3 regions of the Sorangium sp. So ce448 genome follow, and region 3 is predicted to be linked to each of the others. Evidence: riboswitches for the same ligand, from Rfam matches in the RefSeq annotation. Region 3 holds a riboswitch; each other region holds the start of a gene.

Region 1 (7,330 bases), 4.4 Mb from region 3:
CCTGACCCCTGGCACCTGGTCACCAGACAACCGGACTACATCCTGGCTTCCTGGCACCAGATCTTCTGTGTCATCTGGCGCCGCGAGACGACCGAGGACGGCGCGCGCCACCTGAGGGATGCGTGCGCGGAGTTCGCGAAGAAGCACCCGCGCGGCATAGGGCTGCTCACCCTCGTCGAGAGCGGGGCGCCGTTGCCATCGGCGCCCGCGCGCAGGGCGATCGCGAGCTTCCTCGCGGAGGCGAGCGCGACCATCAGGTGCTCAGCGGTCGTCTTCGAGGGCTCGGGGTTCCATGCGGCGATGGTTCGCAGCGTCGTGACAGGGCTCACGCTCGTTGCCCGCCAGCGTTATCCGCACAGGGTATGTGACATCGGGGAAGCCTGGCAGATGTTCGCAGAGCTCCTGCCCGCGGTGACGGGCGCCGCCGTGAGCGAAGCCGCGTTCCGGGCATCGCTCGACGCGCTGCGCGAGGACCTCCGCCGGACATGAGCCGGCGCTGCGCCTACTCCCAGTACAGCGTCGCCCGCCCGATCGCGGTGAACGGCCACCCCGGCGAGTAGTGGATCCCGGTGACCGGGGCCGGCTCGTACGGCAGCCGCGACGCGCTCGCGAACTGGACCTCGCGCCACGTCGTGTCGAAGAGGTTCTGGACGTCCACGGCCACCTCGACGTTCTTCCACCGCAGCCCGGCGTTGGCGTCGACGACCGTGAACCCCTCGGCGGTGAGCGACTCGTCCTCGGTCGCGGGCCGCGCGGCGATCGCCTTGACCCGCAGCGCCGCGAACGGCGTGAACGCGCCGAACGTCGGGCGGACGCCGACGCCCGCGGTCAGCGTCCGGGTCGGCGCGAGGGCGACAGCGCTCGCGTTGCCGGCGTTCTCGCGGAAGCGCGCGCGGGTGAAGGTCGCGTCCACGTCGGCGAAGAGCCAGCTTTGGAGCCGGTAGCGCCCGCCGATCTCGATCCCGTAGCGCCGCGTCTGCCCCGACGCCTCGGTCGCGCCCGCGTCGCCGCTCCAGACCAGCTCCGAGTCCAGGTCGAGCAGGAACGCGGCCCCGTTCAGCGACAGCCCGCGCAAGGGCGCGACCCGCAGGCCGACCTCGTAGCCCGTCGCCGGCGTGATCAGCGTCGCCGCCCCCTCCCCCAGCACCGCGCCCCGCGCGTCGTTCGAGTGGAAGCCCCGCCCGAAGTGGGCGAAGAGATCGACCCCCTCGACCGGCGACACGATCGCCGTGAGCTTCGGGAGCAGCTGCATCTGTCCCCGGGCGCCGCTCGACCTGTTCCCCGCCGCCTCGAGGTCCTCGCCCGGATCGTCCACGTTGACGTCGATCCACTGCGCGCGCGCCCCGAGCACGACGCGGAGCCAGCGCCGGAGCCGGGCGTCCTGCTCGACGTAGACGCCGATCTGGCTCTCATCGACGTGGGTCCTGCTCTTCTCCTCGATCCGCTCGCGCGCCTCGTCGTGGTGGAGGGACTTGTCGATCGCGTCCGCGCGGATCTGCGCGCCGAGCGAGGTCGTGAACCTCGCCCCGCCGATCTCGTATTGCCTGCGGAACCGGAGATCGGCGCCCCCGACCGTGCGGTCGTCGTTCTGCTCGATCTGGTCGCCGTGGACCGGGTCCTCGCTGAAGAACGTGAAGTTCGAGTACAGCGTGAAGCGGTACCGGACGAGGTAGGCCAGCGCGCTCAGATCGGCGTCCCGCCACGCCGTCGAGTACGCGACGGACGCCATGTGCCGCTCGGTCGCCCCGCCCTCGGTCGGATCCACGGCGCCGAAATGGTCGATGCACGGCTGTCCGAACGCCGAGGGCGGCGGGTTCAACCCGCCCTGCTCGCCCTCGCCGCACACGGCGCGCGCGGGGATCTGGCCGGAGCCATTCCAGGTCGATCCATACGACATCCAGGTCATCTGGACCTTCCCCGTGTTGCCCAGATCGTGCGTGGCCCGCAGGTACACATTGAAGCGCTTGAGGCGCTCCGGGCTCAGGAACGGCCCGTCGTTCCGGTAGATCTCCGCCGCGGCCACCGCGCGCCACGTGTCGCCGAGATCCGGCGAGGCGATGACGAGACCGCGCTGGATACCGTACTGCCCCAGGCTGACCTGCGCGTAGCTCTCCTCGAGCTTCTCGGCGAAGCGCAGGTTGACGGCGCCCGCCGTACCGAAGTCGCCGATGTTCGCGTAATAAGGCCCCTTGTACCCGTCGAGCCCTGTCACGAGCTCCGGGATCATGAAGTAGAGATCGGTGAAGCCGTGCCCGTGGCCGTGGCTGACCATGTTGACGGGCACGCCGTCGACGAAGAAGGCGACGTCGGTCCCGTGATCCGCGTCGAATCCGCGGAGGAAGTACTGGTTCGCCTTGCCGCCGCCCGCGTGCTGCACGGCGAAGAGCCCGGGGACCGACTCGAGGAGGTCGCCCGGCCGGAGCCTCGGCCTGAGCTCGAGCTCCCGGTGTCCGACGGAGACGCGCGACGCGGCCTCGCTGCCCGGCTTCTCCGCCTGGATCGTGACCTCGATCGCGGCGTCGCCCGCGGGCGCGCCCTCGCCGGTGGGCGCCGCGGCGGCGGCCTCCGGCGGGGCAGCGGGCGCCTCGGGGGTGGCGCCCTCGGCGCGCGCGGGCCGCGCGGCGGCCAGCACCATGGATAGTGCGGCGAACAGATGAAATGGATGGCGGTGCCCGTGGCTCGTCGTGACCGTCTCGCGCAGCATTCGTGTCCTCCTTCGCCGCAATCGCGCGGAGCGGCGTCGGGCCGCTCGCGTCGAGCTCCGCGAGGACGAAATGGCTGGCCATCGCACGGTGCGCTGGACCGACCTCTCGCCCCCGCGGGCGACCGGAAGGCGACGCGGGGGCGGTTCGGTATCCGGGACGTGCGCAGAGAGGTGGAGCTGCACCGGCTCGGACCTCACCGCCTCCCTCGAGGCTCCCAGGTCGAACCGGCGCCGGATGTCTCCCGCCGCCGGGCGCTGGCAGGTCTTCGGGCTCGCGAGCGCTCCGGTCTGACCGGCTCCCTACTGTCCACCGCTTCCCAGCCCTCGGCGGGCCAGTGCATGGGGTGGAGGTCGTTCTCGCTTACCGCTGCGGGGCAGCCCCGGAATTTCACCGGGTTCCCTCTTCGGCCCAGGCGAACGCCCGGGCACCAGCACGGCGCGCACCCTAGGACCGTGCGCCTTCGGCTGTCAATCGCTACCGCTCCGCTCGCCCGCTCGTCGCGCGCCGCTCTCTGCGCCGCCCGCGCCACGCGCGCGCCTCGCGCGCGCCTCCCGCTCTTCATCCGAGCGCCTCGACGCACGCCTGCCGTGCAGGCCGAACGTTCGGGCTCTAGCGAGGATGGGCTCGCTCCTCCGTGGGTCGCGTGCTACACGGCCGCCGCCGTATATGCCCCGTAACGATCTCCGCAACATCGCCATCGTCGCCCACGTCGACCACGGGAAGACGACCCTCGTCGATCACATGCTCCGCCAGTCGGGCGCCTTCCGAGAGAACGAGGTCGTGGCCGAGCGGGTCATGGACTCGAACGACCTCGAGCGGGAGCGCGGCATCACCATCCTCGCGAAGAACACGAGCATCCGGTACCGCGGGGTCAAGATCAACATCGTCGACACGCCCGGCCACTCCGACTTCGGCGGCGAGGTCGAGCGCACGCTCATGATGGCCGACGGGGCGCTCCTGCTCGTCGACGCCGCCGAGGGCCCGCTGCCGCAGACGCGCTTCGTGCTGTCGAAGTGCCTCCAGCGCGGCTTCCCGGTCATCGTGGTCATCAACAAGATCGACCGGAGCGACGCGCGCGCCCACGAGGTGCTCTCCGAGGTGTTCGACCTCTTCTGCGACCTCGAGGCCAGCGATGCGCAGATGGACTTCTCGACGCTCTACGCGATCGCGAAGTTCGGCCAGGCGAAGCGGGAGCTCGAGCACGAGGCGAAGGACCTCGAGCCGCTCTTCGAGACCATCCTCGAGCGGGTCCCCGGCCCCTCCGGCGACCCCGACGGTCCGCTCCAGGTCATCGTCTGCAACACGACCCACGACGAGTACGTGGGCCGGCTCGCGGTCGGCCGCGTGGTCCGCGGCACCGCCCGGTCCGGCGCCGACGTCGCGCTCCTCGGCGAGGGCGGCCAGTCGCGCGGCTACGTGAAGATGCTCTACGCCTACGAGGGGCTGAAGCGCGTCGCGGTCGAGAGCGCCGTCGCGGGCGAGGTGATCGCGATCGCCGGGCTCGACGCGGTCACGATCGGCGACACGATCACGGATCCGGCGCACCCCGAGGCGCTGCCGCGCATCGTGGTCGAGGAGCCGACGATCAAGATGAAGATCGGCGTCAACACGTCGACCTTCGCCGGCAAGAGCAAGCAGTCGAAGTTCCTGACGAGCCGTCACCTGAAGGAGCGGCTCGAGCGCGAGGCGATGAAGAACCTCGCGATCCGGGTGGAGCCGACCGAGGTGCCCGACACGTTCGTTGTGCTCGGCCGCGGCGAGCTCCAGCTGGCGATCCTCGTGGAGACGATGCGGCGCGAGGGGTACGAGATGCAGCTCTCGAACCCCGAGGTGGTGACGCGCGAGATCGACGGCGAGGTGATGGAGCCGCTCGAGCTCGTGGTCGTGGACGTGCCGGACACCTACGTCGGCATCGTGACCGAGCGCCTCAGCTCCCGGCGCGGCCGGATGGTGAAGATGACGAACCCCGGCTTCGGCCGCGCCCGCCTCGAGTTCCGGGTGCCGTCCCGCGGGCTCATCGGCTTCCGCGGCGAGTTCCTGACGGCGACGCGCGGGACGGGCCTGCTCAACACGATGTTCGACGGCTGGGCGCCCTGGGGCGGCCCGATGATGCGCCGCCCGACCGGCGCCATCGTCGCCGATCGCGTCGGCGTGGCGACCCCGTACGCGCTGCACCACCTGCAGCCGCGCGGCATGTTCTTCATCGTCCCCGGCGTCGAGGTCTACGAGGGGATGATCATCGGCGAGCACAACCGGCCGAACGACACCGACGTCAACGTCATCAAGGAGAAGAAGCTGTCGAACGTGCGCAACCACGGCAAGGACGAGAACGTCCTCCTGGCCAGCCCGCGGCTGCTCACGATCGAGACGGCGATGGAGTGGATCGACGGCGACGAGCTCGTCGAGGTCACGCCCGACGCGGTGCGCGTCCGCAAGAAGGTGCTCGCGTGCAACCGCCGGGAGCGCCGCGAGGACGCGATCGAGCAGTCGCAAGCCGTGGAGTGAGCGGCCGGGGCGCGCCGGACGTGCGGGGCGTGCGGGGCGTTTGATGCGCGCCCCTGCCTTGCCTGCCGCACGCTAGGATGCCCTGATGAGAACGCCGCTGCTCTTCGCTTTCCTGGCTTCGCTCGTCGCGCTCTCGGGGGCGGGCGCTTGCGGCGGGGCCGTCGTCGTCGACGGGCTCCCCGGGAGCTCCGACGGCGCCGGGGGCGCCGGCGCGGCCGTGGGGTCGCCATCGGCGAGCTCCGGCGGGGCCTCCGTCGAGGAGCAGAGGGCCTCGTGCGATTTCTTCTGCTCGCTCTTCGCCGGCGTCACGTGCCCGGAGCTCCGGTGCAGCGAGCGCTGCGCCGACCTGCTCTCCGAGCAGCGCCCCTGCAACGCGCTGACCGCCCCCTTCTTCGACTGCGTGGGCGAGACCGTCGCCTCCGCGGACCGGATCCCCTGCGATTTCCTCGCGCCGTCGATCGCGTCGCTCTTCGATTGCCTGAGCGGGCGCGCTCGGGAATGCACGACCGATTTCCTGCCCCCGACGTGCGACGCGCAGTTCGAGGAGCTCAGGGCGTGCCAGCGCGATCAGGGCCGGTAGCGGGGGCGCTCGTCGCCTGACGCGCGCGGCCGCGCGCCGGGGTCGAGGGCGCTCCGGAGCGGCCCGAGGGCGTCGGCGACGAACGCGACGAGCGCCTTCACGCGCGGCACCCCGCGCGTATCGCGGTGCACCCCGAGCCACAGCTTGCGCCCCGGCGGCGGCGAGGGCGGCGAGAGCAGGCAAAGGCCGGCGGTCGCGTCGCCCAGGTAGCGCGGCAGGCAGACGAGCCCGACGCCGGCGGCCCCCATCGTCGCCTGGGGCTCGCGGCCGTTGGTGCGCGCGACGACGCGGGCCTTCGCGGCGACGGCGCGCACCCAGGACAGGTCGGCGATCGCCGGAGGCTCGTCGTTCATGGTGACGAGGGTGTGGCCCTCGCACTGCCGGCCCCAGTCCGGCGGGCCGTGCTCGGCGAGGTAGGCCTCCGATGCATACAGCCCGAACCCGATCCGCGCGACCTCGCGCTGGAAGACCTCGTGGTGCTCGAACGCGGCGGGGCGAAGGGCGATGTCCGCTTCCCGCCGCGGCAGGCTCAGCCAGCGCGCGTCCGCGATGAGATCGACCGAGATGGCGGGGTGGCGCGCGAGGAACGGGACGAGCAGCGGCCCGAGGACGCGCGTGGCGAGCCACTCGGACGCGGTGACACGGAGGTGGCCCCTCAGGCCCGCGTCGCGTCCGGCGGCGGCGCGCTCGGCCGCGAGCGCGTCCTGCTCCATGCGCTCGGCGTGGCCGAGCACGCTCTCGCCCGCGGCCGAGAGCGCGAACCCCGACGGCGAGCGCTGGAAGAGCCTCGCCCCGAGGCGCCGCTCGAACGCCGCGACGCGCCGCCCCACGGTCGGCTGGGTGACCTTCAGCACGCGCGCGGCGGCGGAGAGGTTGCCGTGCCGCGCGACGGCGAGGAAGTAGCGCAGATCGTCCCAGTCGAGCATGGCTCCGGGGCGCGGGGCGCTGCTGCCGGAGAGCGCTCCGCGCCATGCAAAGGTGCATGGCGAGTCTACGTCGATGGCGGATCCCCGGGCAACGGCGGACCGCGCATGCTCTCCCGCGTGCGTTCCCGCACCCGCGGACTCGCGCACTCGCAGGTCGCGTGTTTCACGTCGGATGATCTGATGGAGGCTGGCATGCTGACGAATCGTCGTGAGTTTCTCCACCGCGTGACCGGCACGGCCGCGGCGGGCTTCCTGGGCTCGGCGCCGGCCGGGATGGCTTCCTGTACCGCGCAGCACGGGCCGGCGCCGCCGCGGCCGGCGGCGGGATCGAAGATCAAGGCGGTCGCCTTCGACGCCTTTCCGATCTTCGATCCGCGGCCGATCGCGGCGCTCGCGGAGGAGCTCTGTCCGGGCAAGGGGGCATCGCTGAGCGAGGCGTGGCGCACCCGTCAATTCGAGTACACGTGGCTCCGGGTCGCGTCCCACGAGTATGCCGACTTCTGGCAGGTGACGGCGGACGCGCTGGTGTTCGCCGAGCGCGCGCTGGCGCTCGATCTCGGGGAGGAGAAGCGGGCGCGGCTCCTCGGCGCGTACCTGGATCTCCGGGCGTGGCC
Region 2 (7,330 bases), 5.5 Mb from region 3:
TTCGGGTTGCCTTGTGTTGCCATGACGTCACTCCTGCGTTCGCGCGGTCGCAATCACGCGCCACATGGTCTTTCCGGTGAGCGGGGCGTGAGCGGCGCGCGCTTCACTCGGCCGGGTAGATCTCGTGCACGAAGTCGTGCATCTCCTCGAGCTCCCGGTAGAGCCGTCCGAGCCCGTCGACCTGGGCGCGCAGATCGAGCTCGACCTGCTTCGTGAGGATGAGGAGCGAGCGCAGGTAAGGCAGCTTCGGGTCGCCGGCGGGGGTCTTCGCGACCTTCTCCTGGAGCTCCACGAGCGACCCCTCGAAGAGGCGCGAGAGGTTCTTCAGGTCCCCGGAGCGCAGCATCGCCGAGACCGGCCCCGGCTCGGCGGCCGCGGCGCCGAGCTCGGCGAGCTCGTGCGTGCGCTCGGCGGGATCATCGATGCCCAGGATGTTCATGAGCCCAAGGCGGAGCGCGGCGATCTCGTGACAGGCCATGTCGGTTCTCTCCTATCCATCCTTCATTGCATGATGTCGTCGACGAGCCGGGCCACCAGCCGGTCGCCGAGCAGGTGCTCCTCGACGAGGTCCTTCGCGTCCTCCTCGCGGACGCCGCGGTACCAGACCCCGTCGGGGTAGACGGCGACCGTAGGCCCCTCGCCGCAGCGCCCCATGCACGACGTCCTCGTCACGCGGATCTGCTGCTGCTGGCCGGCCTGCTTCACGAGGCGACGCACCGACTCGAGCAGCGCCAGGCTGCCGCGGTCGACGCAGTCGGCGTTGCCGCAGACGAGCACGTGCTTGCGCAGCGAGCGGTGCGCGTGCGGGTGGTTCGACGCCTGCGTGTGCGTGAGCGTGTGGCGCACGCTGTAGAGCATCGCCTTGAGCCCGCCGACCTCCCGGGCGAGCCCCGGCAGCGCGGTGCGGTACATGCACGTGTCGCAGGGGAGCGGCGCCTCGCCGGCGAGCGCCTGGCGCGCGCGCTCGTCGATCAGGCCCTCGAGCGCGCTCGACCGGCCGAGGTGCGGCGCGAGTGACGCCCGGATCCACGGGTACGTCGACGAGAAGCGGTCGACCTGCTCGGCGAGCTTCGTCATGAGCCGCCCGGCGAAGAGGAAGTAGGGGATCACCACGACGCGCTCCGGCCGGTGCCGCGCGACCCGCTCCAGCGTCTCCTCGACCGAGGGCCGGGTGACGCCGATGAAGGTCGGCTCGACGAGCTGGAGCCCGCGGCCCTCGCCGATGAGGCGCGCCGTCTTGCAGAAATCGCCGTTCGCGTCGGGGTCGCTCGACCCGCGCCCCACGACGACGAGCGCCGACCGGGCCCGCGCGGCCGGGTCGGCCGGCAGCGCGGTCGCGGCGCGCTCGAACGCGATCTGCGCGAGCGCCGGGTGCACGCCGAGCGGCCGCGCCGCCGAGAAGCGCACGCCCGGGTGCGCGGCCCGCGCCCGCTCGAGCGCGATCGGGATGTCGTTCTTCACGTGCCCCGCCGCGAACAGGAAGAGCGGCACGACCGCCACGCGGGACGCCCGCGCCGCGAGCGCCGCGAGCGCGTCGGCGAGGTGCGGCGTCGCGAGCTCGATGTAGCCGTGCTGCACGGCGATCTCGGGCCGCGCCGCGGCGTAATCGGCCACGATCGCCTCGAACTCGGCGTTCGACGCGGCGTCGCGGCTGCCGTGGCCGATCAGCAGGAGACCGTCGTCATGCACGCGAGCGCCTCCTCCAGGGTGAGCGGGAGGCCCGCGCCGCCCCGCGGCGGCGGAGGGCTCATCCGGGTCCAGAGCTCGGCGACCCACGGCCGCCGCATCCGCGCCCGCGCGAGGAGCTCCCCCCGCGCGAACACGTCCCGCGGCGGCCCGTCCGCGAGGACCTGACCGTCGCCCAGCAGGACCGCGCGCGAGGCGAAGAGCGGCACGAGATCCACCGCGTGGGTCGCGGTGACCAGCGTGGTCCCCTGCTGCTCGGAGAGCGCGCGCAGCGTCTGGCACAGGGCGAGCTCGCCCTCCGGGTCGAGCCCCGCGGTCGGCTCGTCGAGCAGCAGCACCCGCGGCCGCATCGCCAGCATCCCGGCGATGCACGCGCGCTTGCGCTCGCCGAAGCTCAGCGCCTCGATGGCGCGATCGGCGAGGTGGGCGATCTGCACGGCGGCGAGCGCCGCCTCGGCGCGGCGGCGCGCCTCGGGCGCGGGCAGGCCGAGGTTTCGCGGGCCGAACAGGACGTCGTCGAGGAGCGTCGCGCCGAGCAGCTGGTCGTCCGGGTCCTGGAGCACGAGCGCGGCGCCCGCGGCGACGGCGTCCGAGGGCGAGCCCACGCGGCGGCCCGCGATCTCGACGCCGCCGCCGGGCGCCGGGAGGAGCCCGACGAGCGTCCGGAGCAGCGCGGTCTTGCCGGCGCCGTTGCCGCCGAGCACCGCCACGGACTCGCCCTCGGCGACGTCGAGGCGCACGTCGCGCAGCACGGGCTCGCCGCGCGGGTAGCCGAGCCGGGGGGCGCGCAGCGCGATCATCCGGCCTCTCCTGCGGCGACGCTGAGCCCGAGGGCCGCGAGGGCGGCGGCGGCGAACGCGACGTTCGCGGCGGGCGCGCTCGTCCTCCGGTCGGCGACGGGGAGCTTCCCCTGGTAGCCGCGGAGCTGCATCGCGAGCGCGGCGCTCTCGGAGCGCTCCAGCGTCCGGAGCGCCACGACGCCCGCGACGGCGCCGGCCGAGCGCGCGGCGGCGCCGGGGCGGGTGAACCCGCCGCGGAGCGCGGCGGCGCTCCACGCGCTGTCGGCCGCGCGCTGGAGCACGCCGGCGAAGCGCCGCGTCAGCGCGAGCAGCTCGACCAGGGCCGCCGGGACGCCGAGCCCGGCGAGCGCCGCCTCGATCTCGGCGGGCGCGGCGGCGCCGGCGAGCCACCGGAGCACCGCGGCCGCCGCGAGGACGCGGGCGCCGATGGCCACGGCGCGGTGGGCCCCCTCGGCCGTGATCGCGTCGACGGGGAACGGCGCGCCGGGGAGGAGCGGCGCCCCCGGCGTGAGCGCGAGCGCGAGCGCCGCCGCGACCGCTCCGATCCACGCGGCGGGCGCGGCGGCGCGGAGGACGGCGCGCGCCGGCGTTCCCTGGAGGTGGAGGGCCGCGCACGCGAGGAGGAGCAGCGCGGCCGGCGTGACGGGCGAGCGCGCGCCCGCGGCGACGCAGCACGCCGCCACGGCGGCTCCGAGGCGGAGCCGGGCGTCCACGTCGCGGAGCCGCGCGGGCGGGTCAGTCCGCACGGAGGCCTTCGCCGCCGGCCTTGACCGCGGGCGCGTCCGCGCGCTCGACGAAGAGCACGCGCGAGAAATAGCCGAGGGCGAAGCCGGCGAGGAGCCCGGCCCAGAGGAACGCGAAGAGCAGGAGGTCGCCCTCGAGGCCCGCGAACAGCGGCCCCGTGTCGTGGCGTCCTGCGTCCTCGGCGACGCGGCGCACCACGGCCTCGTCGACGCCGTCCCAGGACGCGTTGCCGCAGGCGGCGAGCCAGAATGAACCGGCGAGCTGGAGCGCTGCCGCGCACGCACGCCGCGCGAGCGGCGCTGGCATCGGGCGCTGTCCGAGCCGCCGCGTCACGACGCCCCCGGGGCGAGCCGGACGACCTGGAGCCGATCCAGGATGTCGGGCCGCCGGGCGCGCAGGAAGGCGAGCGCCCCCGCGGTCATGACGCCCTCGAGCAGGCCGAGCGGGAGCTGGGTGGGGACGAAGGCCAGGGCGACGCCCGTGAACATGGACGTCACCGAGCCCTCGCCCGAGAGCCCGAGCGCGAGCGCGAGCGCCGTTGTGGCGTAGGTTGCCCAGTCCGACGTCACGCCCGCGAGGAAGCCCGCGACCCAGAGGTTCGCGCCGCAGCGCCGCGCGAGGTGGAAGGCGAAATATCCGGTGAAGGCGCCCGCGATGCCCATCGACGCGACGTCGGCGCCGAGCGTGGTGAGGCCGCCGTGCGCGAGGAAGAGGGCCTGGATAAGGAGCGCCACCACGGTGACGAGGACGGTCATCCAGGGGCCGATGAGCACCGCCGCGAGCCCTGTGCCGCACGGGTGGGAGCAGGTCCCGGCGGTCGGCACGGGCACGGGCATGCACGAGATCGCGAAGACGGCGGCCGCGATGAGGCCGACGAACGGCTTGTAGAAGGCGTCCTGCTGGGTGCGGCGCCGGAGCAGGTGGAGGGCGATCGCGACGAAGGGCAGGGCGAGCGCGTTCCAGACGGCGCACCAGCCGAGCGGCAGGACGCCTTCCGCGAGGTGCATCGCGGCCGCGGGCCGGGGCGCGAGGAGCGTCCCCAGGGACACGGCGGCGATCGACACAGCGCGGCCGTGAAGACCGATGACGGCGCTCCGGGTGAAGTCCGCACCCGAACGCCACGAAGACGTGCGCAAGCTGCACCTCGTGGGAGGCTCGGGTAGGTCTCCCGGCTCATGGGTTCAGGGAGCTGATCGAGCTCCCAGCGCTGCGTCCACCTTCCCAGGCCTCTTCCAATGAGGCCCAGTGGTCTTCGGAGGCAGCTCCCCACTCACGGTGGCGGGACCGCGCCGGTTTTGCACCGGCTTCCCTGTTATGCCCCGGAGGGCACCCGAGGAATGGATTGTCAGGCCGGTGCTCGGTAATCCCGTTTCGTTCCCGGCGTCAAGGACGTCGCGCCCCGATCGCGGACGAGGTGCTCGGCGGGCGCTGCATCTGGCATGGCGTGTCGGACGAGCTCCCCGTCGAGCGCGGGCCAGCTCCGCCTCGCGCGCGGTGCCCCGCGCGTCGGCCCGCGCATCCAGGCGGCGCGATCGCGCGAGCCGGGCGCGCGTACCCGGGGGTGCGGACCGGGCGAACCCGGGTGCGTCGACCCGGGGGTGCGGACCGGGCGAACCCGGGTGGGTCGACCCGGGGGTGCGGACCGGGCGAACCCGGGTGGGTCGACCCGGGGGTGCGGACCGGGCGAACCCGGGTGGGTCGACTCGGGGGTGCGAGTTTCCGCCTTGCGCGGTCCGGCTCGCCGCGGTCCGCCGCGAGCGCCCTCGTCCGCGGCGTCGGCGCGGCGGCGATGCCTGCGCTGGTGGCCACCTCGCCCTCGAGGGCGCTGCCGAGGCGCACGAGGCCATCGCTGCCGAGGCGCGCCGCGCGCCCGTCGGCGCCCCCATTGAGCAGGCATGGGCGCCGACGAGCGATCCAGGCGCTGTCGTGTGATGGCCGAGGCCGAGAAATTGACCCAGACGCATCACGTGAAGAGTCGTCGAGCACACGTCTTGAATTATGTCCCCCTTAGATAAAGCCTGTTTACTTTGTCGCCGCGCGGGCGCAGCCCCCGTCTCGGTTTGGGCCCGCACGAGGGGCTCTCGTGCGCTTGAATACAAGGCACCGGCGCGTTCCTTCCGCAGTGTGCTTTGTTCGTCCTGGCTCTTTACTCGGGAGCAGGTGTCCGGCTTACCGCCTGCAGCCTCGTGGCATCTCTTATTGAAGAGATGAGGGATTTCGTGTTCACTCGTCTCGGAATGCGAGACGAACGCTGCGCTGAGCGCTGTCTCCGGTGGAGGGGTATGCCCGGCTCGAACGTGAATTCCCGCAGAGCTGGTGTGTGTGGGGCGCGCGCCCGCCTGGCCGCCTTCGTGTCTGGAGCGCTCTGCTCGCTCGGCGTGCAGTCATTGCACTTTGTTATCGACAACGCGCTTGCGGATGCCACAATCTGACTACCGCATGCGCACCGGCGCGGACCCCCCCAGCCCGGAGCGCATGCGGTGTTTTTTTCTTAGCACCGCGGCGGACGTTCAAGACTCCGGCGCGGTTTCCCTGCCGCGGTCATTCTGGGCCCCCCTCCAGCGTGATGCGCGGTATTTTTTTTGCCGTCGAGCGCGCGGTTCGCGCCTCCCGAGCCTTCACTTGCCCGTGAACGTGGCCTGCGATTTCGCCAGGAACGCTTTCATTCCGAGCTGTTGATCTTCGCTTCCGAAGAGCGCGGCGAATGCCTGGGCTTCCAGCTCGTTGGCGGCGGTGAGGTCGAGGCTCTCGCCGCGCAGGAGGACGCGTTTGGCGGCGGCGACGGCGAGCGGCCCGCGCGAGGCGATCTTGAGGGCGGTCTCGCGGGCGCGCGCGAGGAGCTCGGTCGCCGGGAAGACGGCGTTGACGAGCCCGATCGAGAGCGCCTGCTGGGCGGTGATCATGTCTCCTGAGTAGACGAGCTCGCGCGCGCGTCCGGGTCCGACCCGTCGCAGCAGCCGCTGGGTCCCGCCGAACCCCGGGATGACGCCCAGGTTCACCTCGGGCTGGCCGAGCTTGGCGCCTTCGGCGGCGTAGATGAAGTCGCATGCGAGGGCGAGCTCGCAGCCGCCGCCCAGCGCGAAGCCGTTGACGGCGGCGATCACGGGGAAGGGGGCAGTCTCGATGAGCTCGGCGAGCCGGTGGCCAGCGTCGGCGAACCGTTTCGCGGCGATGCTGTTCATGGTCGCCATCTCTGCGATGTCGGCGCCGGCGACGAACGCCTTGCCGGCGCCGGTCAGCACCGCCGCGCGGACCTCGTTGCCCTCGGCGGGCGCGAGGAGGTCGCGGAAGGCCGCGGTGAGCTCGCCGAGGACGGCGGGGTTCAGCGCGTTGAGTTTGTCGGGCCGCTGGATGGTCACGGTGGCGACGTGATCCGCGCGCTCGACGGCGACGAACTGGAGCGTACCGCGAGCCCCCGGCTGCTGTTCTTGAGCGGTCATGGAGCGTGGTTAGCAGCGCCTCGCGCCGGTGGGAAGCGCCTGCCGCGGGTCAGGGAAGGCGTCATTCCGTGTCCGCCCGATCCCGCTGTGTAGAGGCCGTTGCCGAGCCGACGAGCGAGCGATTTCCAAGCGAGCGATTTCCGGAGGAGTCTCGCGCCTGTTCCGGGAAACGGTCCATCGCTCGATGATCCGAACTCACCGCTTGAGTGCGGGTACGCGCGACATGACGGCCCTACAACGAGCCCGCGTGCGATAGTCGTGAGTCGAGCAGACCGCCTGTCCTCCGACCCGCACACCTGTGTTCGCCTCGCGCGGCCACCGTCGTCGCTCCCCCGTCGTCATCCCTCCTGGAGAGAGCCAGGGAGGGAGGGGGTGCCGCGCGGGGGGCCGGCGGGGTAGGGCCCCACGAACCCGAGCGCCGGCCCGCTCCGCGCGGCGCCCTCTCAGATCGGCCCCGCCGTTCAGCCGGCCATGGCCCCCCAAAAGGCGCGAGTTCGTGGGAGGGGCCCCCGCCGGCCCCCCGCGCGGCGCCCCCTCCCTCCCTGGCTCCGCAGCAGCCGCCTACACCGCCCGCCCGCTCTTCTGCCCCTTCTCGTCGTACACGTAGAACCCCCGCCCGCTCTTCTTCCCGTACCACCCCGCAGCCACCAGGTTCCTGAG
Region 3 (7,330 bases):
TCCGGCGGCACGCCGAGCAGCGACTTGAAGTGCTGCCGCACGAAGGGGTGCGTCGAGTAGCAACGCTCGCCCGGGCGCGCCGCGAACACGAGCCCCAGCCGCTCCAGCCGGGCGAGCCCGCGCGCGAGCTCCGCGGCGCCCCACCCCGCCATGGCGCCGGCGATCTCGCCGCCGGCCCGGATCAGCTGGAGCAGCGCCTCCTCGCCCGCGCCGCCGGGGAACACCGAGAGGCGCGCGAGCAGGTCCCGCTCGCCCGGCGGCAGCGCGCGCGCATAGGCCGACAGCACCGAGCTCAGGCGGCGGGCGAGGACATCGTCCTGCTCGGCCTCGGCGAGGTGCGCCGCCTGCGCCGCGGAGAGGCGGCCCGCGTCGCCGCCGAGGAACGCGCCCACGTAGGAGCCGAGGACGGCGACCGAGAGCGCGTGGCCGCCCGTCGCCTCGAACAGCGCGCCGAGGGCACCGTCGTCGCCGCGGATGCCCCAGCGGCGCAGGAGCGACGCGGCGTCGCCCTCGCAGAGCGGCTCGGGCCGGATCGTCGCGAGCCCGCCCTCGGCCCAGGCGGACAGATCCGCGAGCTCGAAGCGCGACGTGACGAGCGCCCGCGCGCCGCCGAGCCCGGACGCGATCGCGCAGAGCAGCCGCCGGAGGAGCGCGTCGTGGAGCTCGCCGTGCGCGCGCCCTGCGCCCCCCTCGGCCTGCACGGTCTCGATCCCGTCGAGCACGAGCAGGTGCGGCGGCCCCTGGCCCAGCGCCTCCTTCAGCCGCGCGAGCTGCTCTCCGGGCGCCGCCTGAGGCCGCGGCGCCGCCGGGCCCGAGGCGCCCGCGCCCGGCGCGAAGTAGGCCGCCGCCTGGTCGAGGAACGCCTCGGTCCTGGGGTCGTCGTAGAAGCTCCAGACGAGCACTCCGCCGGGCCGCGGGGCGTCGCCGAGCCCCTGGAGGAAGCGCTCGGCGATCGCGGTCTTGCCCGCCCCGCCGACGCCGAGGAGCGCGATCACCCGGGGGGACGGCGGCGAGCCGTCGGCCCACGCGGCGAGCCGATCGACGATCTCGGCGCGCCCGACGAAGTGCCGCGCTCGCTGGAGCGTGTGCGCGTGCAGCGGGCGCCACGCCGGGGCGGCTCCCTGCGACGGCGCGGGCGCGCCCGCCGGCGCCTTCTCCCCTGCCTCCTCGTCGAGCGCCCTCTCCTCCCCCGCGAGCGCCCTCTCCGCCCCCGCGAGCGCCCTCCCCGCCTCGTCGGGCGCCTCCGCGGCCTGGCTCGCTGCACCCGCTTCCTCTGCGGCGGGATCCGCCGCCGGCGCGGCCTCGGCCTCGACGACGAGCAGCTCCGCCTCGGCGAGGCCGAGCTCGGCGCCGAGCCGCTCGATGATGCGCCGCCGGGACGGGCTCCGGACCGAGAAGCCGAGCCGCGGATCGTTGACGGCGCCCGACTCGTAGCGGCGGTAGGTCCGCACGTCGACGCCGATCGACGCGGCGACCTGCTCCTGCGTCAGGTCGAGATCGAGCCGCGCCCGCTGGAGGAGCGTGTGGTTGAAGCGGACCGCGGGCTCCGCGCTGCGGCCCGCCCTGGAGACCCGTGCCATCGGTGCGAGCGCTCGATCATCGGCGATGCGGCGCTCTCCTGTCCACCGCGCTGCCCGGTCCTGCCCGGTCCTGCCCGGGTCCCGCCCTTCCGGATCCGGTCCGCCCGGACCCACGCTTCCCGCATGAGCACCCTGCACGCCGAACGGACCGCCAAGTGCACCGACTACACCGACGATCTCCGCATCTTCACGGTGACGAACGTCCTGTCGCCCGAGGAGTGCGAGGGCTTCATCGCGCTCGCCGAGGCGCGAGGCTTCGAGCAGGCGCCGATCGGGGGCGGCGAGGTGATCAACCTCGACGTGCGCAGGAACGGCCGCGTCATGATCGACGATCCGGACCTCGCCGCGAGCCTCTGGGAGCGGCTCGCGCCCTGGATGCCGCCGAGCTTCGGCCTCCACCGCGCCGTCGGGCTGAACGAGCGCTTCCGCTACTATCGCTACACCAAGGGCGAATATTTCAACTGGCACGGCGACGGCTCGTTCGTGCGATCCGACGGCGAGCGGAGCCTGTTCACCGCGATGGTCTACCTGAACGACGACTTCGAGGGCGGCACGACCGATTTCTGGGGCGGCCGGAGCATCGCCCCGCGGCGCGGGATGGCGCTCCTGTTCGAGCACCGCCGGCTCCACCGCGGCGCCGCCGTGACACGGGGGAGCAAGTACGTCCTCCGCAGCGACGTGATGTACCGGCGCGGGTGATGCCCGCGCCGCGCGTGCGCCGGCGCTCGGCGCCTCAGCGCGGCGCCGGGGTCGCGCCGGCGCCGAGCGCCTCGGCGAGGCGCGGCAGCACCTCGCCGGCGCGGGCCTCGATCTTCAGCGCGCCGAGCTCCTCGCCGCGCGCGGAGCCGAGGTTGATCATGGCGATCGGGATGCCTCGCTGCGCGGCGCGCAGCACGAAGCGGTAGCCCGAGAAGACCGCCAGCGACGAGCCGACGACGAGGAGCGCGTCCGCCGCGTCCACGAGCGCGAACGCCGCGTCGACGATCGGCCGGGCCACGTTCTCGCCGAAGAAGACGACGCGCGGCTTGAGCGGCCCCTCGCAGCGGAGGCACGGCGGCGCATGGAAGCCCGCCACCTGCTCGGCGGGCAGGTCGGCGTCGCCGTCGGGGGCGACGTCGGCCGCGAGGCGCAGCCAGCCGGGGTTCTGCGCGAGGAGCCGCTCCTGGAGGACGGCGCGCCGCTCCATCGCGCCGCACGCGAGGCAGGCGACCTCGGAGAGCGTCCCGTGCAGCTCGATGACGCGGCGGCTGCCCGCGGCCTGGTGGAGGCCGTCGACGTTCTGCGTGATGAGGCCATCGAGCTGCCCCGCCTGCTCCAGCCGCGCGAGGGCGCGGTGGGCGGGGTTCGGCTCGGCCCTGGAGAACCGCTCCCAGCCGATCACGGCGCGCGCCCAGTAGCGCTGCCGGATCTCGGCCGAGCGGCAGAACTCCCGCCCCTGGATCGGGTTCCGCGCGCGGCGCCGCGTCTCGGGCCCTCGATAATCGGGGATTCCGGACTCGGTGCTGCACCCCGCGCCCGTCAGCGCCACGATCCGCTTGCCGCGCAGGAGCGCGACGAGGTCGTCGAGCGGATCGGCCGGACGCGCTTCGCTGAGCGGCATAGGCCCGGGTTGTGGCCCGTCGCTGCGCGCACCGCCAGCGTCGACCACGCGACCACGCATGCAACCGAGCAACGGAGCTCCCCCCACAACATCTCGCTTGACCGGCTCACTGCACCACCATATGTAGTGCCCGTGTTGGTGCCTCGGGCTTCGGCCCGGGGCTCAAAAGGGAACCCGGTGTGAATCCGGGGCTGCCCCGCAGCGGTAAGCGAGAACGATCTCCACGACGCGCACTGGCCCCCGGGCTGGGAAGCGGTGGACCGTAGGAATCCGGCGAGAGCCGGAGCGCTCGTGAGCCCGAAGACCTGCCAACATCCTGCGCTGGGGAGACATCCGGCGCCGGTTTGACCTGGAAGCCTCGAGGGAGGCGGGTAGGTCCGAGCTGGCGCAGACTCTCGCGCTTGTCCCGGTTCCGACCCCCTCCCGCGCTGTCTTCCTTTCGCCCGCGGGGGCGAGCGGTCGGTCCGAGGGCTCCTCAAAAGAGCCTGGCGCACCCGTGCGCATCGGCTGGCCTCTTCGCTCTCGCGGCATCGACGCGAGCGGTCCGGGACCGCTCGGAACGAGCACGAGGAGGATGCCATGCTGAACGAACCGTTGGTGAAGAGCAACGGCGCGGCGCCGTTGCGCGCGCTCCACGCACCCCACGCGCCCTCCATGAGCGGCGGCGCGCCGGAAGAGACGCTCCCGCACACGACGATGCGGGTGAAGAAGAGGAACGGGTCGAGCGAGCCCGTGGACGTCAACAAGATCGTCCGGGCGGTGAGCCGCTCCTGCGCGGCCCTGTCCGACGTGGACGCGCTCCGCGTCGCGACAAAGACCATCAGCGGCCTCTACGACGGCGCGACGACGCGCGAGCTCGATCAGCTCTCCATCCAGACGGCGGCGTCGCTCATCGCCGATGAGCCCCAGTACGCGAAGCTCGCGGCGCGCCTGCTCGCCACGTACATCGACAAGGAAGTCCGCAATCAGGAGATCCACGCCTTCTCGCAGTCCATCGCCGTGGGGCGGCGGCTGGGCCTCATCAACGATCGGCTCCACGGCTTCGTGGCGCAGAACGCGCGCAAGCTGAACGACGCCATCGAGCCCAGGCGGGATCACGAGCTCGAGTACTTCGGCCTGCGGACCCTCTACGACCGCTACCTGCTGAAGCACCCCGAGACGCGCCTCGTCATCGAGACGCCGCAGCAGTTCTTCCTGCGCATCGCGTGCGCCCTCTCCGAGACGGCGGCGCAGGCGATCGAGCTCTACCGGCTCTTCTCGTCGCTCGATTACCTGCCGAGCTCACCGACGATGTTCAACTCCGGGACGAGCCACGAGCAGCTCTCGAGCTGCTTTCTGCTCGACTCGCCGGACGATCACCTCGAGACGATCTACCAGCGCTACACCGACGTCGCGATGCTCTCGAAGTTCTCGGGCGGCATCGGGCTCGCCTACCACCGGGTGCGCTCGCGCGGCTCGCTCATCGAGAGCACCAACGGGCACTCCAGCGGGATCGTGCCTTGGCTCAAGACGCTCGACGCGTCCGTCGCGGCCGTGAACCAGGGCGGCAAGCGCAAGGGCGCCTGCTGCGTCTACCTCGAGCCGTGGCACGCCGACGTCGAGGAGTTCCTCTCGCTGCGGGACAACACGGGCGACGAGGCCGCGCGCACGCACAACCTGAACCTCGCGAGCTGGGTCCCGGACCTCTTCATGAAGCGGGTCGAGGCCGACGGCGAATGGAGCCTGTTCGACCCGAAGGACGCGCGCGATCTCCCCGATCTCTACGGTGAGGAGTTCGATCGTCGGTACGTCGAGGCCGAGCGGGCGGGCATCGCCAAGAAGACGATGAAGGCCCGCGAGCTCTACGCGCGGATGATGCGCACGCTCGCGCAGACCGGCAATGGCTGGATGACGTTCAAGGACAAGTCGAACCGCGCCTGCAACCAGACGGCGCTGCCGGGCCGGATCGTCCACCTCTCGAACCTCTGCACCGAGATCCTGGAGGTGACCTCGAACGAGGAATCGGCCGTCTGCAACCTGGGCTCGATCAACCTCACTCGCCACACGCTCACGCTGGCGGACGGCGCGGTCGCGTTCGACTTCGAGAAGCTCGCGCGCACGGTGGGGACCGCGGTCCGCCAGCTCGACCGCGTCATCGACCTCAACTACTACCCCATCCCCTCGACGAGGCGATCGAACCTCCGTTGGCGGCCCGTCGGGCTCGGGCTCATGGGCCTGCAGGACGTGTTCTTCCAGATGCGCCTGCCCTTCGACGCCCCGGCGGCGCGGGAGCTCTCCAGGCGGATCTCGGAGGAGGTGTATTACCACGCGCTCTCGACGTCCGCGGACCTCGCGGCGGAGAAGGGGCGGCACCCGGCGTTCGACGAGACGCGCGCCGCGCGCGGAGAGCTCCAGTTCGACGCGTGGAACGCCGTCCCGGAGGACACGGCCCGCTGGGAGGCGCTCCGCGCGCGCGTCCAGGCCGAGGGGCTCAGGAACTCGCTGCTCGTCGCCATCGCGCCGACCGCCACCATCGCGTCGATCGCGGGCTGCTACGAGTGCATCGAGCCGCAGGTGTCCAACCTCTTCAAGCGCGAGACGCTCTCCGGGGACTTCCTGCAGATGAACCGCTACCTTGTCGCGGAGCTGAAGCGGCTCGGCGCCTGGAACGACGCGGTGCGCGCCCGGCTCAAGCTCGCAGAGGGCTCGGTCCAGGGCATGGACGAGCTGCCCGCGGAGCTCCGCGCCGTGTACCGGACGGCGTGGGAGATCCCGATGCGCTCGCTGATCGACATGGCCGCGGATCGCGGGGCCTTCATCGATCAGAGCCAGTCGCTGAACCTCTTCATCGAGAGCCCCACCATCGGTCAGCTCTCGAGCATGTACTTCCACGCATGGAAGAAGGGGCTCAAGACGACCTACTACCTGCGCTCGCGCCCCGCGACGCGCATCACCAAGGCGACCGTGGAGGCGGCGCCCGAGCGGACGCCCGAGGGCGGCGCCGCGCCGCGCGGCGAGGGCGGCTGGGTGTCCGCGCCGCCGGCGAAGGCGGCCGCGGACGTGGCCTGCGCGCTCGAGAACCCCGAGGCCTGCGAGGCCTGCCAGTGAGCCGCGTCAGCCGCCCCGCGCGCCTCCTCGATCCGGGCCAGTGCCTCACGCTGCGCCCGATGGCCTATCCGGCCTTCTTCGAGATGTACCGCTCCGCCATCAAGAACACGTGGACCGTGGAGGAGGTCGACTTCTCCACGGACGTGGGCGACCTGCGGAAGATGACCGACGCGGAGCGGCACCTCGTGCAGCGCCTCGTCGCGTTCTTCGCCACGGGGGACTCCATCGTGGCGAACAACCTCGTGCTCAACCTGTACAGGCACATCAACGCCCCGGAGGCGCGGATGTACCTGTCGCGGCAGCTCTACGAAGAGGCGCTCCACGTCCAGTTCTATCTGACGCTCCTCGACACGTACATCCCCGATCCCGAGGACCGCCACCGCGCCTTCGCGGCCGTGGAGAACATCCCCTCGATCCGCCAGAAGGCCGATTTCTGCATGCGGTGGCTCGATTCCGTCGAGTCGCTCGGGCGGCTGGACTCGCGCGCCGAGCGGCGGCGGTTCCTCCTGAACCTCATCTGCTTCGCCGCGTGCGTCGAGGGGCTCTTCTTCTTCGGCGCGTTCGCGTACGTGTACTTCCTGCGTTCGCGCGGCCTGCTCCACGGGCTCGCCGCGGGGACGAGCTGGGTCTTCCGCGACGAGAGCGCGCACATGCGCTTCGCCTTCGAGGTCGTGAGCACGGCGCGGCGCGAGGAGCCCGAGCTCTTCGACGCCGGCCTCGCGCGGTCGATCCTCGACATGATGGATGAGGCGATCGCCTGCGAGGCCCGGTTCGCCGAGGATCTCCTCGGCGCCGGCGTGGCGGGCATGTCGGCGCGCGACGTGCGCAGCTACCTCGAGTTCTGCGCCGACCAGCGGCTCGCCACGCTCGGCATGCCGAAGCGCTACGGGGCGAAGAACCCGTTCTCGTTCATGGATCTGCAAGACGTCCAGGAGGTCACGAACTTCTTCGAGCGCCGCGTCTCCGCGTACCAGGTCGGCGTCTCAGGGGAGGTCGTCCTCGACGCCGCGTTCTGACGCCAATCAACCGACGCACCGCCCGCGGGGCCGATCAGAGCCCGCCG

Evidence for each region. Region 3 has a riboswitch for cobalamin ahead of WMF45_RS21900 (ribonucleoside-diphosphate reductase subunit alpha). Riboswitches for the same ligand answer to the same signal wherever they lie in the genome.
Region 1: another riboswitch for cobalamin. It lies ahead of WMF45_RS05250 (TonB-dependent receptor); the one in region 3 lies ahead of WMF45_RS21900 (ribonucleoside-diphosphate reductase subunit alpha).
Region 2: another riboswitch for cobalamin. It lies ahead of WMF45_RS01400 (energy-coupling factor ABC transporter permease); the one in region 3 lies ahead of WMF45_RS21900 (ribonucleoside-diphosphate reductase subunit alpha).

The regions. Positions count from the first base shown of each region.
Region 1 is NZ_CP150343.1:1,426,982-1,434,311, reverse strand. Features, by position in the region: gene WMF45_RS05255 (hypothetical protein) at 1-489, shown strand, start outside; gene WMF45_RS05250 (TonB-dependent receptor) at 503-2,704, opposite strand; cobalamin riboswitch at 2,945-3,152, opposite strand; gene typA (translational GTPase TypA) at 3,324-5,210, shown strand; gene WMF45_RS05240 (hypothetical protein) at 5,296-5,790, shown strand; gene WMF45_RS05235 (LysR family transcriptional regulator) at 5,778-6,716, opposite strand; gene WMF45_RS05230 (haloacid dehalogenase type II) at 6,909-7,330, shown strand, end outside.
Region 2 is NZ_CP150343.1:340,958-348,287, forward strand. Features, by position in the region: gene WMF45_RS01370 (FAD-dependent oxidoreductase) at 1-23, opposite strand, end outside; gene WMF45_RS01375 (DUF3209 family protein) at 104-478, opposite strand; gene WMF45_RS01380 (CbiX/SirB N-terminal domain-containing protein) at 502-1,689, opposite strand; gene WMF45_RS01385 (energy-coupling factor ABC transporter ATP-binding protein) at 1,665-2,486, opposite strand; gene WMF45_RS01390 (CbiQ family ECF transporter T component) at 2,483-3,232, opposite strand; gene WMF45_RS01395 (hypothetical protein) at 3,222-3,536, opposite strand; gene WMF45_RS01400 (energy-coupling factor ABC transporter permease) at 3,560-4,237, opposite strand; cobalamin riboswitch at 4,372-4,579, opposite strand; gene WMF45_RS01405 (enoyl-CoA hydratase/isomerase family protein) at 5,849-6,670, opposite strand; gene WMF45_RS01410 (3-hydroxyacyl-CoA dehydrogenase family protein) at 7,232-7,330, opposite strand, start outside.
Region 3 is NZ_CP150343.1:5,803,729-5,811,058, forward strand. Features, by position in the region: gene WMF45_RS21885 (helix-turn-helix domain-containing protein) at 1-1,580, opposite strand, end outside; gene WMF45_RS21890 (prolyl hydroxylase family protein) at 1,704-2,279, shown strand; gene WMF45_RS21895 (NAD-dependent protein deacetylase) at 2,314-3,180, opposite strand; cobalamin riboswitch at 3,300-3,507, shown strand; gene WMF45_RS21900 (ribonucleoside-diphosphate reductase subunit alpha) at 3,835-6,267, shown strand; gene WMF45_RS21905 (ribonucleotide-diphosphate reductase subunit beta) at 6,327-7,283, shown strand; gene WMF45_RS21910 (YncE family protein) at 7,318-7,330, opposite strand, start outside.